DNA from 3 places in the Dictyobacter halimunensis genome. Region 3 is predicted to be linked to each of the others. Evidence: a T-box and tRNA genes for the amino acid it is inferred to sense, from the RefSeq annotation. Region 3 holds a T-box; the other regions hold tRNA genes.
The links. A T-box is a leader RNA that pairs with one kind of tRNA and senses whether it is charged. The one in region 3 lies ahead of leuS (leucine--tRNA ligase), so its partner is inferred to be a tRNA-Leu.
Positions count from the first base shown of each region.

Region 1 (3,283 bases), on a different contig from region 3:
CGATCTGCTCGTAGGCGTTGAATAGTGCCTCAATCTCAGAAGGCTCAACCGTGATATTTTCTTCGTTAGCGATCTGCTCCTGGACCAGCTGGCGCTTGATGCGATCTTCAGCCTCAGGGCGCAGCTCCTGACGATATTCCTCAGGAGTTTTGTTGACCATCTTCAGGTACTGGGCCATGTTGAGGTGCTGCTGCTCGAGCATGTGACCAAACTGGTGCTCCATCTCGGCTACTTCCTCATCGATCAGTACCGGGTGGATCGAAAACTCGGTCTGATCAACAATGGCCTTCATGGCGGTCTCGCGCAGTTCCTCGTTAATTGTGCGTTTCTTGCGCTCCAGGGTGTTGTCGCTGACCGCTTTACGCAGGTCCTCCATGTTATCGAACTGGTCGTCGCTTACTTTTTTCGCGAACTCGTCATCCAGTGCGGGAACCTGCTTGGCCTCAACCGTATTGACGGTTACTTCGTAGTTCGCTTCTTTTCCAGCCAGCTTCTCGTTGCTGTAATCCTCAGGGATGGTGGTGGTAAAAGATTTGCTCTCGCCGGCCTTCATGCCGATGAGATGCTCGTCCATGCCGGAAAACAGGCCGTGGCGCTCATCATTGGTAATCTCAAAGGTGTTATCTTTGAGATCCGAGATCTGCTGATCACCCGAGGTCAGCTTCAGGTCAGCCTTAATGCGATCGCCGTATTCTACAGGGCGTTCAACGCTCTCCCACTCGGCCAGGCGATTCTGAAATGACTCGATCTCCTGCTCAACCTCTTCTGAGGTTACTGCGGCCTCTTCGCGGTCAAAATGCATGGATTTATAATCGGGCAACTTGACCGGGGTAATGATGGGGACTGTCAGGCTGAAGTGGTAGTCCTGGCCCATCTCGAAGACCGGGGCATCCAGTTTCGGCTGGGTGATCGGAGTGAGATCATTTTCTTTCAGAGCGTTACGATAGGCCTCTGAGATCAGGTCATCCAGACCCTCTTGATAGATATACTCTTTACCTACACGGCGTTCCAGAATGGCGCGGGGTGCTTTGCCACGGCGGAAGCCTTGTATATCAACTTGCTTAACCAATTTGCGATATGCTTTATCGGAAGCCTTTTGCATCTCGTCCCATGTCACATCTACATTCAGGACGGCCTCACTTGTTGGTAACTTTTCTACAGAGACCTTCACATTTCCTCCAACAGGTTTTCTTTATTGTATTCGTGTCACTTGACAGTGTTTAACTTTGCTGCAAAGCTGCTTTTCACTTCTGCTCCGCCACACCGACTATACAAGCATCATGCATGTGTCACGCATTTGAGAGTAGGAAAAGCACATTGAAAATAGACTACGGGAAGCGCAGGGGGGAATCACTACCATAGACCACCCCACAGCAGAAGCTTGCATAAAACCGCATTCACCAACTATCTGTATACGTTACAAACGCGTTGTATTCTACGTCTGATGCAGGTTGCATGTGCGCTTACCATAGAGGGCAGCCTTGCGGATGCCCTCTGTCATAGATAAGTTGGAGCGGGAGACGGGATTCGAACCCGCGACATCTTCCTTGGCAAGGAAGTGCTCTACCACTGAGCCACTCCCGCTTAACTGCGTTTACCATTATAATACATTTGCAAGTGGGCGGTGAGAGACTCGAACTCTCACGGTTCATCACCAACAGATCCTAAGTCTGCCCTGTCTACCAGTTTCAGCAACCGCCCATGTACTTAACGGATAAGAGACAATGGTCTCCACTTGTGGATAATACATCAGTAGCTCACCTGATGTCAAGATAATTTTGGCTGTATTCCGTTCGGATTACTCTTATTCCGGCGCATTGCCGCTGTAACCCGTGGCCCCAAGATTCTTCTATCTTTATATGTTCTTTCCTTTCCTTATAAATGAAGGAGGATGGTGCAGGTGTGCCGGAGAGGTGGGCGCCCCCGCACGGGCGGCCGCATGCGCGGCCGCACTTTTATTTTTTGTTGGGTGCGGCAGGCGCTAGACGCGCCTGCCGCACCCAACATTTAACCTGTGACGAGCGAGGGCACAATGGCGGCTAGGGCCAGGCACACCTAATGACCGCGCCTTTTTTGAGGCGTGCGTGCAACATCACGGATAGGAGCGAATGCCACCGCACGAGTAGCCCCAGCATTTTTATTTGTGTGGCGGTGCAATCGGTGCGCTTTGCGCACCGATTGCACCGCCACACAAATAAAAACCTTCTGAGCGCCGTAGGCGCGTAGAGTCAGGAGCCGGAGGCACCAATGCACGCTCTTCGAGCGCCTGCCCAGCGCCAGTGCTACTTCCCTTGATAGGGCATAGCCGTCCAATCCCCATAGTCCTGGGGATTGGACTGGGTGGCGCTATTATTATAGATACTAAAGCTTCTGCCCGCGAGCTGATCTCCTGTGTTGGTGGTGCCCAGGAATTTGATGATCTGGCCCGAGGTCAGGGCGACTGTGATGTCGATGTTGCCTGCTTTACTGACCGTGCCGGTGAATGGACCCCGCTGCCCATCTGTAACGAATTGGCCTGAGATCTGGCCGCTGGGCGTTTCTTTGATGTACAGGAATTGGAAGGATCGGTTGCCCAGGCTCAGACCGACATGGTTCATGGTTCCGGTATAGCAGGAAGCCAGGATGGTACCATCGTTGGCAGCAGGCGAAATGGCATACTGACTTTTACAGGCAAATACCGGCGATGGCGTGGCGGTTGGTTGGACACGCTGGATGATCGGCGTACTGACGACAGGATGACTCTGACGCTTCCAGATGTGGGTAGCCAGCAAGAGGTCCGTGAGCCCGGCAATCAGGATCAGGGCCAGCAGGACGAGCAGGATTTTCTTGCGTGTGGGCGCCTTCTTATTTACATGACCATAGGTTCTGCGCACCCTGAGTCTGGGCAATGGACGCGCATTGGCTGTGGGTCTCTGCGTGCCGACCAGCTGTTTCGCCGTAGACAAAACGGCGATGTCCTGCTGGGAGAGTTCAAGCCGGGTGGAGTCCAACATCTTTGTGCTCGGGTCCGCTACGGTAGGATCGGGCGCTATGATCGCGATGCTCAGCGCCTGCCAGAACGCCTCGATCGAGGCATAACGGTCCTCTACACGCAGACTCATGGCCTTCGCGATCACGTTAGAAATATTGGGGCTGATCGCGGGGCAGATTGCGTGCGCGGACTTTAAGGGATCGATCTGCCTCTGATCCATGGTGCGCGTCAGCGCATCGGTTGGGACCTTGCCCGTCAGTAAGGTGTAAATAGTCGCACCCAGAGCGTAGATGTCGGTGCGACTATTGGTCC
Region 1 is NZ_BSRI01000002.1:2,228,653-2,231,935, reverse strand. It holds gene tig (trigger factor) at 1-1,171, opposite strand, end outside; tRNA gene AABA21_RS23360 (tRNA-Gly) at 1,510-1,584, opposite strand; tRNA gene AABA21_RS23355 (tRNA-Leu) at 1,619-1,701, opposite strand; gene AABA21_RS23350 (serine/threonine protein kinase) at 2,283-3,283, opposite strand, start outside.
Region 1: it has a tRNA-Leu gene. The T-box ahead of leuS (leucine--tRNA ligase) is inferred to sense a tRNA for this amino acid. The anticodon was not compared.

Region 2 (3,283 bases), on a different contig from region 3:
CTGCCGGGGGTGGGAACACCCCCGGCAGGGAGGACCCTGCACCCCGCTTCCTCCGGAGGAAGCGGGGTGCAGGCATATTATACACATACTCATATCTACTATCAACGAATTATATTACATTTCTCGTTCACGAAAATGCACTCCTGGCAAACTATTATTTTATGCATCTGTTTATAATATCTCTAGCAAATGTTTGTAGTAGAGTTAAGGTTGGTATTTCGTATGACAAGCTTAATCAGGCAACGTAGTCGGCAAAAAACTCATCTATTATTTGCGTTCAGTTCGTTCCTTATCGTAGCTGGTGGGATAACAGGATTCCTCTGGCAGACACTAGAGAACGGTAAGGCGGCGGATATACAGGTAACTGGAGGACCCTCGCTTTCGGCCGCCGCCGTAGATCATATTTTCGCGCAGGCGGGCAGCCCCATGGTGGGGACCGGAGCCCTCATCGAGCGCGCCTCACGCGCCACCCATATTGATGACGCCTTCGCCCTGGCGGTCTGGTGGGCCGAAACAAATGACGGCATGGCCGGCGTAGGATTGGGAGATCGCAATCCCGGTAGTGTGCGCGGCAACGGCACATATCCCGTGGCCTATGACGGCTACACCGTCTATCCATCCTATGCGGCAGCGATAACCGAATGGTTCAACCTGCTCCACAACCGGTATATCGGGCAGGGAGCCACCACCGTCTACAGCATCAGCGGCCCCTATGTTGGCACCTCTGGCTCTGGCAGCTGGGCCTACAAAGTGGTCACCCTGATGGCCCGCTATCGCAATGAAGCACCATCTCTACCAGATGCGCCGATACATCCCCAGGCCGCTCCCACTGCGCAGCCTACCCCCCAGACACGTGCCTACCTGCCAATCGGCAACGAACAGAACTGGGAGCAACGAGCCAGCGAAAAGCGCCACCACCCCTGGCTCGATCAAGAGGCAGAAACCAGCAATCAAACCAGCGGCCCACAGCGAGTTCCGCTACAGAACACTCGGGAAGTGATAAATCCAGTCATCCGGCCAGATGAGCCATCCGACCTGCAGCAACCGCTGCTCATTGGGGGCGTTATGCTGCTCTCCATTCTGCTGGCCTATTCCGGTCTCAGGCTGCGCCATCGCCGCATCATCGCCGTCTCAGGGACCAAACTCCGAACCAGTACCGCTCCAGTCGAGGTGTCACGCCATACCACCACCGAAAAACTAGTACCTGTGCCGCCCACACCCATGCTGATCAAACTAGAAGGAGTCCCACCCACACCCATGCTGGCCACCATCGGATCGGTCCCTCTCACACCATACCTGCCGAACCACGATGGCGCGGCGAGCTATCCATCGCGCGGAGAAAGCACCACCGAGAAGTTGCCATCAATAGCTATAGGAAACCCCAACGGCAGTACTACCGAAATGCTCAAGCTCATCCGAATCACTGCTATAACTCTGCCGGGTGGAGCCCCGGTAAAAGCCAGAAATAAAGAGGGAAGGTACCTGAAACGATTTGACGGCAACCCCGAAAATGCCTAAAAAAACTGTTGACAAAATAGCATCATCAGTGTTAATATAGTCCACGTAGTCGCGCAGTAATGCCCTCGTGGCGGAATGGTATACGCAGCAGCTTGAGGGGCTGTGCCGAGAGGCGTGGTGGTTCGAGTCCACTCGAGGGCACCTGATCAAACAACATCCGAAAAGAGCAATCAGATCGGATGCGCAATCTTTATCTGCGAGACTTACACACGGGCGATTAGCTCAGTTGGTTAGAGCGACTGTTTTACACACAGTAGGTCTGGGGTTCGAATCCCTAATCGCCCACCTGAATCCGCCTGGCAGGCCCATTCATAGCAAGCAACTAGAAAAGCTATGGGTGGGCTTTTTGCTATGTGAGAACGGCTGATTCGTCAAAACGACTGATTTTTTCTCCTTTATTGTACTGTATCAAGCAGGTGAAAGTAGTCATCGGCAAGGTGGTTGCATCTTCCTCAAGTTGTTAACGTGAATCTTCAACCAATGACTGTATCTATACGTGTTCAAATAATAAAGGTACATATATTGTAGAGCGATACACAGTCATTGGCTGAGAGAAAAACGATGAGGAAAAGAATACTCGTGATTGACGAAGCCCAATGCGTTCTCAAGTTGTTTCGCGAACTATTGGAAGATGAGGGGTATGAAGCCATTCTCTTGCCCTGCCCAATACAAAAAGCCCAGGATGTAGAGGTCATAAAACCAGACCTTATCATCATCGAGTTCATCTTTAATTGCAAAAATGTAGGGTGGTCAATGTTACAGATGCTCAAAACGCATTGTCCCACATCGTGCATTCCGGTTATCGTGTGTACTACAGATGCAATAGCAGTAGAAAGACAATACTTGTCTTTGCAAGGCATCCCAGTCGTGTATAAACCCTTTGATATAGACGACCTGATAGCAACAGTTAGGCAGGTATTTGCATTAAGTGAAGTAGCTCTACCCATGTAGAGGTATAAGATCCTTGCTGACCCACGCACAGTGTGTTTGGAACACAAAAACAGGGTCCTTGTAACTCGACGACTATGCCTGGCTACTTCCTCGTTGGCGAGGACACATCCTTATTTCTTGTCCCCTTCTTCTCGCAAAAATATGACGCACACTCCTCTATCTCATTTTCTATAAGAAAAGCCAATCTTTACTCATTTATTTAGCTCTATCAGTATAGCGTCGATGACGGTGCCGGTACGCCCTACATGGGGGACACGCCCGGTCATCTTAGCTTCGCGAATGGCCTGGATGACCAGGGGCATATTCTCACGAATGCGTTCAAGTTCCCTGGCCTCGCGCTGATAGCGTTGGAAGCGGGTAAGAAGATTGTTGAATGAGATGGCGACGGGCCGGAGGACATTGTTCTGCGTGATGGGGACGCGGACGGTAAAGTCTCCATTGGCGACCTGGCGCTGTGTATCGACCAGGTATTTAATGCTCTGCTCTAACTGGCGCTTCTGCATGGCATTGTTGCGCTCGTATTCAGCGATCTCATGCTCCATCGCGGCCAGCTTCTCCGCTTTATTCGCCCGTTTGAGCGCATTGTTGGCGCTCTGTACCCATTGATAGGTGCCAAGGGCCACCGCGATCTGCAGCAGGACGGGGCGGGAAATAACTACACCCCAGCCAGACATGGCGAGGTAGTGATTCAGGTCCGCCGCCCGCGCTCCAAATACGATATCCAGAATCATAAAGCTGCAATTAAACAGACAGACCAGAAATACAGAGACTGGATTGAGCAATGAGACGGCGATCAGCTCGGAGGCGATCATAA
Region 2 is NZ_BSRI01000002.1:2,193,094-2,196,376, forward strand. It holds gene AABA21_RS23170 (hypothetical protein) at 223-1,518, shown strand; tRNA gene AABA21_RS23175 (tRNA-Leu) at 1,580-1,659, shown strand; tRNA gene AABA21_RS23180 (tRNA-Val) at 1,730-1,803, shown strand; gene AABA21_RS23185 (response regulator) at 2,098-2,469, shown strand; gene AABA21_RS23190 (methyl-accepting chemotaxis protein) at 2,661-3,283, opposite strand, start outside.
Region 2: it has a tRNA-Leu gene. The T-box ahead of leuS (leucine--tRNA ligase) is inferred to sense a tRNA for this amino acid. The anticodon was not compared.

Region 3 (3,283 bases):
ATCAGGTACATGCGGAAGGCGTCCGCGCCCAGGTGCTCGACGTAGTGATCGGGATTGATCATATTACCGCGCGACTTGGAGATCTTGGCACCATCACGGGTAATGGTGCCGTTGGCGCGAAAGCGCCGGAACGGCTCGCTAAAATCCAGCAGACCCAGATCGTGCAGGGCCATGGCGATGAAGCGTACATACATCAGGTGCAGCACGCTATGGTCGGCGCCCCCAATGCACATATCCACCGGCAGCCAGCGCCTCGTCATCTCGGGATTCCAGGCCTGCTGCTGATCATCTGAAGAGGGATAGCGCAGGTAGTACCAGGCGGAATCCAGGAAGTTATCGCTGACATCGATCTCGCGCCGGGCCGGCTGGCCGCAAACAGGACAGGTGGTGTTGACGAAATCCTCGATGGCGGCCAGAGGAGAGACACCGGTGCCGGTTGGCATCCACTGCTCCACGTCTGGCAGCACTACCGGCAGCTGGTCCTCGGGGACCGGCACCGCTCCGTGCTCAGGACAATAGATGATCGGGATGGGCGGTCCCCAGTAGCGCTGGCGGCTGATCAGCCAGTCGCGCAGGCGATATTTTACGCTGCGCCTTCCCAGGGGCCGCTGCTCAAACCAATCGCTGATGGCCTCCTGGGCCTGTATCGAGGACATGCCAGTATACGCGCCCGAGTCCACCAGCACGCCCGCCTGCGTGAACGCCTCTGTCATGGTCGCGGCATCGATTGCCGGCCCCGAAGAGGGCTGCACCACCACACGTACCGGCAGGTCCTCCTGGCGCGCAAAGGTGAAGTCACGCTCATCGTGCGCCGGCACACCCATCACGGCACCAGCCCCATAGCCTTCCAGCACAAAATCAGCGATCCAGATTGGAATGCGCTCACCCGAGAACGGATGAATGGCATACGCGCCCGTAAAGGCGCCGGTCATCGTCTGCTCCTGCTGCGTGCGCAGGCTGTTCACCGTCTCCTGGTATGCCCTGACGCGATCGCGATAAGCGGGAGCCGTAATTTCAGTCACCAGCGCGTGATGAGGGGCCAGCGCCACAAAGGTCATGCCAGAGATGGTATCGGGCCGCGTCGTATAGACCTCGACATAACTACCAGGCTTCCCCTCGATCTCCATGCGGAACTCCAGCCCCTGCGAACGACCGATCCAGTTGCGCTGGCTGGCCTTCACACGCTCACTCCAGTCCAGGCTATCCAGGTTGTCCAGCAGGCGTCCCGCGTAATTGGTCAGCTTCAGAAACCACTGCTCCAGCCAGCGCCGCTCAACGATAGAGTCGCAGCGCTCGCAATGGCCATTGATTACCTGCTCATCGGCCAGCACGGTTTTATCATGGGGACACCAGTTGACGGGCGCGGCCTTACGCTCGGCCAGTCCACCCTTAAACAGCTGCACAAAGATCCACTGCGTCCAACGGTAATAATCAGGATCAGTGGTATTCAGCTCATGCGACCAGTCAAAGCGATTGCCCATACGCTTCAATTGTTGCTCACGGAAATGCTCAACGTTATGGGCCGTCAGAATGCGCGGATGGATGCCACGCTTGATAGCGAAGTTCTCGCTATGGATGCCAAAGGCATCAAAACCGATCGGCTCAAAGACGGAGTGGCCCTGCATCGCCATCAAGCGACCATGCAGATCCGAGCCCACATAGGAATAAAAATTGCCCACGTGCAGGCCCTCGGCGGAGGGATAGGGAAACATCATCAAATTGTAGTAGGGGCGTGGCGCCTGCCGCAGGTCTACCTGATAGATCTTCTGCTCTTCCCAACGGGCACGCCACTTAGCTTCAAAGCGGGCAAAATCATAGCGGGGAGCGCGAATACGCCTAACAGCCTGCTCAGCGGCGGCTTCGGTAGAAGTTGATGCTGCGCCAGTAACAGCGGCGGGAAATCTCGCTTCAGACACAAGATCCTCCTTAATGAACGTAGAGAGAACATTGCGCGGAGGACAGGGATCAGTGATGCGGCCGCAATGCAGGCATCAAAAAAGCGCCCTCCGCCCTGGCAAGGGCGAAAAGTGCGCACAAACCCACTTTCGCGGTACCACCTTGTTCACCATCGTCTCGCGACGACGGCCTTTTGGGTGCCAACACACCCGAACCCTATAACGGGAGTACCCGGAACCAGCTACTTTTATCCTGCGGAATGTTTCACCGGCACGGCTCACAAGGGAGCTTCAGGTTGCCTCAGATATCGGCTCTCACCAGCCGCCGACTCTCTGCAATCCCCAACAACCCTACTTTCCTTGTTCAATGCCACACTGCTATTCTTCTTTATACGCATAAATTACCCAATATGTTGTGCTTTGTCAATAGATATACCCGATCAACGAAAAATCGGCCGAGAGGGCCGCTCCACGGCCGACATGGACATGCATCAAGGGAAATCGGCCGCGAGGACCCATACGTTCAACTTAAGAAAAGGCATGAAGAAAAACGACCACAGTACGTGCGGGGCTTGCCCCCGCTTCTTTGCACCCCAAAAGGAAAGGCACCTCAAAGCGATCAAGGACGATTGCATGTGATGCACCACATCATGTTTGTTGCTTTTTCGCGCGGCGAGGAAGCAAGCGGGGGCAAGCCCCGCACGTACTCTTGTCTCTTTTCTTGTTGCTTGCTCTAAAATTGAAAGTATTGGCCGCGAGGGCCGAACCTACGGTGTGATCACCTTTATTATTGTTTTGCATGGTAAAACGGCGTACGGGAAAATATGAGGTAATAAGGTGATCAAGTCGTCTAGACCACTATACCAGAAAATATGGTATAGTAAGAAAAAGCAAAATGAATCGTAAAAGGAAGACAGATATAGGGTAAACCCAAACCGTAGGTTCGGCCCTTGTGGCCGATTTCCCGTCGACGCACGTCCATATTCGCCGTTCATTTTCAATTATAAAAGGGATTACAGATGTCATCATTGTTAGAGCAGGAGATCCTGAGTCAGCCCGAGGTTATTGCGGGGCTATTGGATAAGGAGACGCGGCACATCCAGCAGATTGTGGCGCAGTTGCCGGCATTTGATTATATTTTGATCGCGGCCCGTGGTTCATCGGATCACGCGGCGACCTATGCTAATTATGCCTGGGAGACAATGGGTCGCTATCCGGTCGCGCTGGCTGCGCCATCCGTACATACACTGTATGCCGCGCCTCCACGGATGAATAACGCGCTGGTCGTGGGCATCTCACAATCCGGTCAATCGCCGGACATTGTGGCGGTGCTGGAAGAGGGCAAGCGCCAGGGACGTCCGACCATCGCCATCACCAATGATAGCAAT
Region 3 is NZ_BSRI01000001.1:2,096,750-2,100,032, reverse strand. It holds gene leuS (leucine--tRNA ligase) at 1-1,916, opposite strand, end outside; T-box leader at 2,014-2,272, opposite strand; gene AABA21_RS08360 (SIS domain-containing protein) at 2,915-3,283, shown strand, end outside.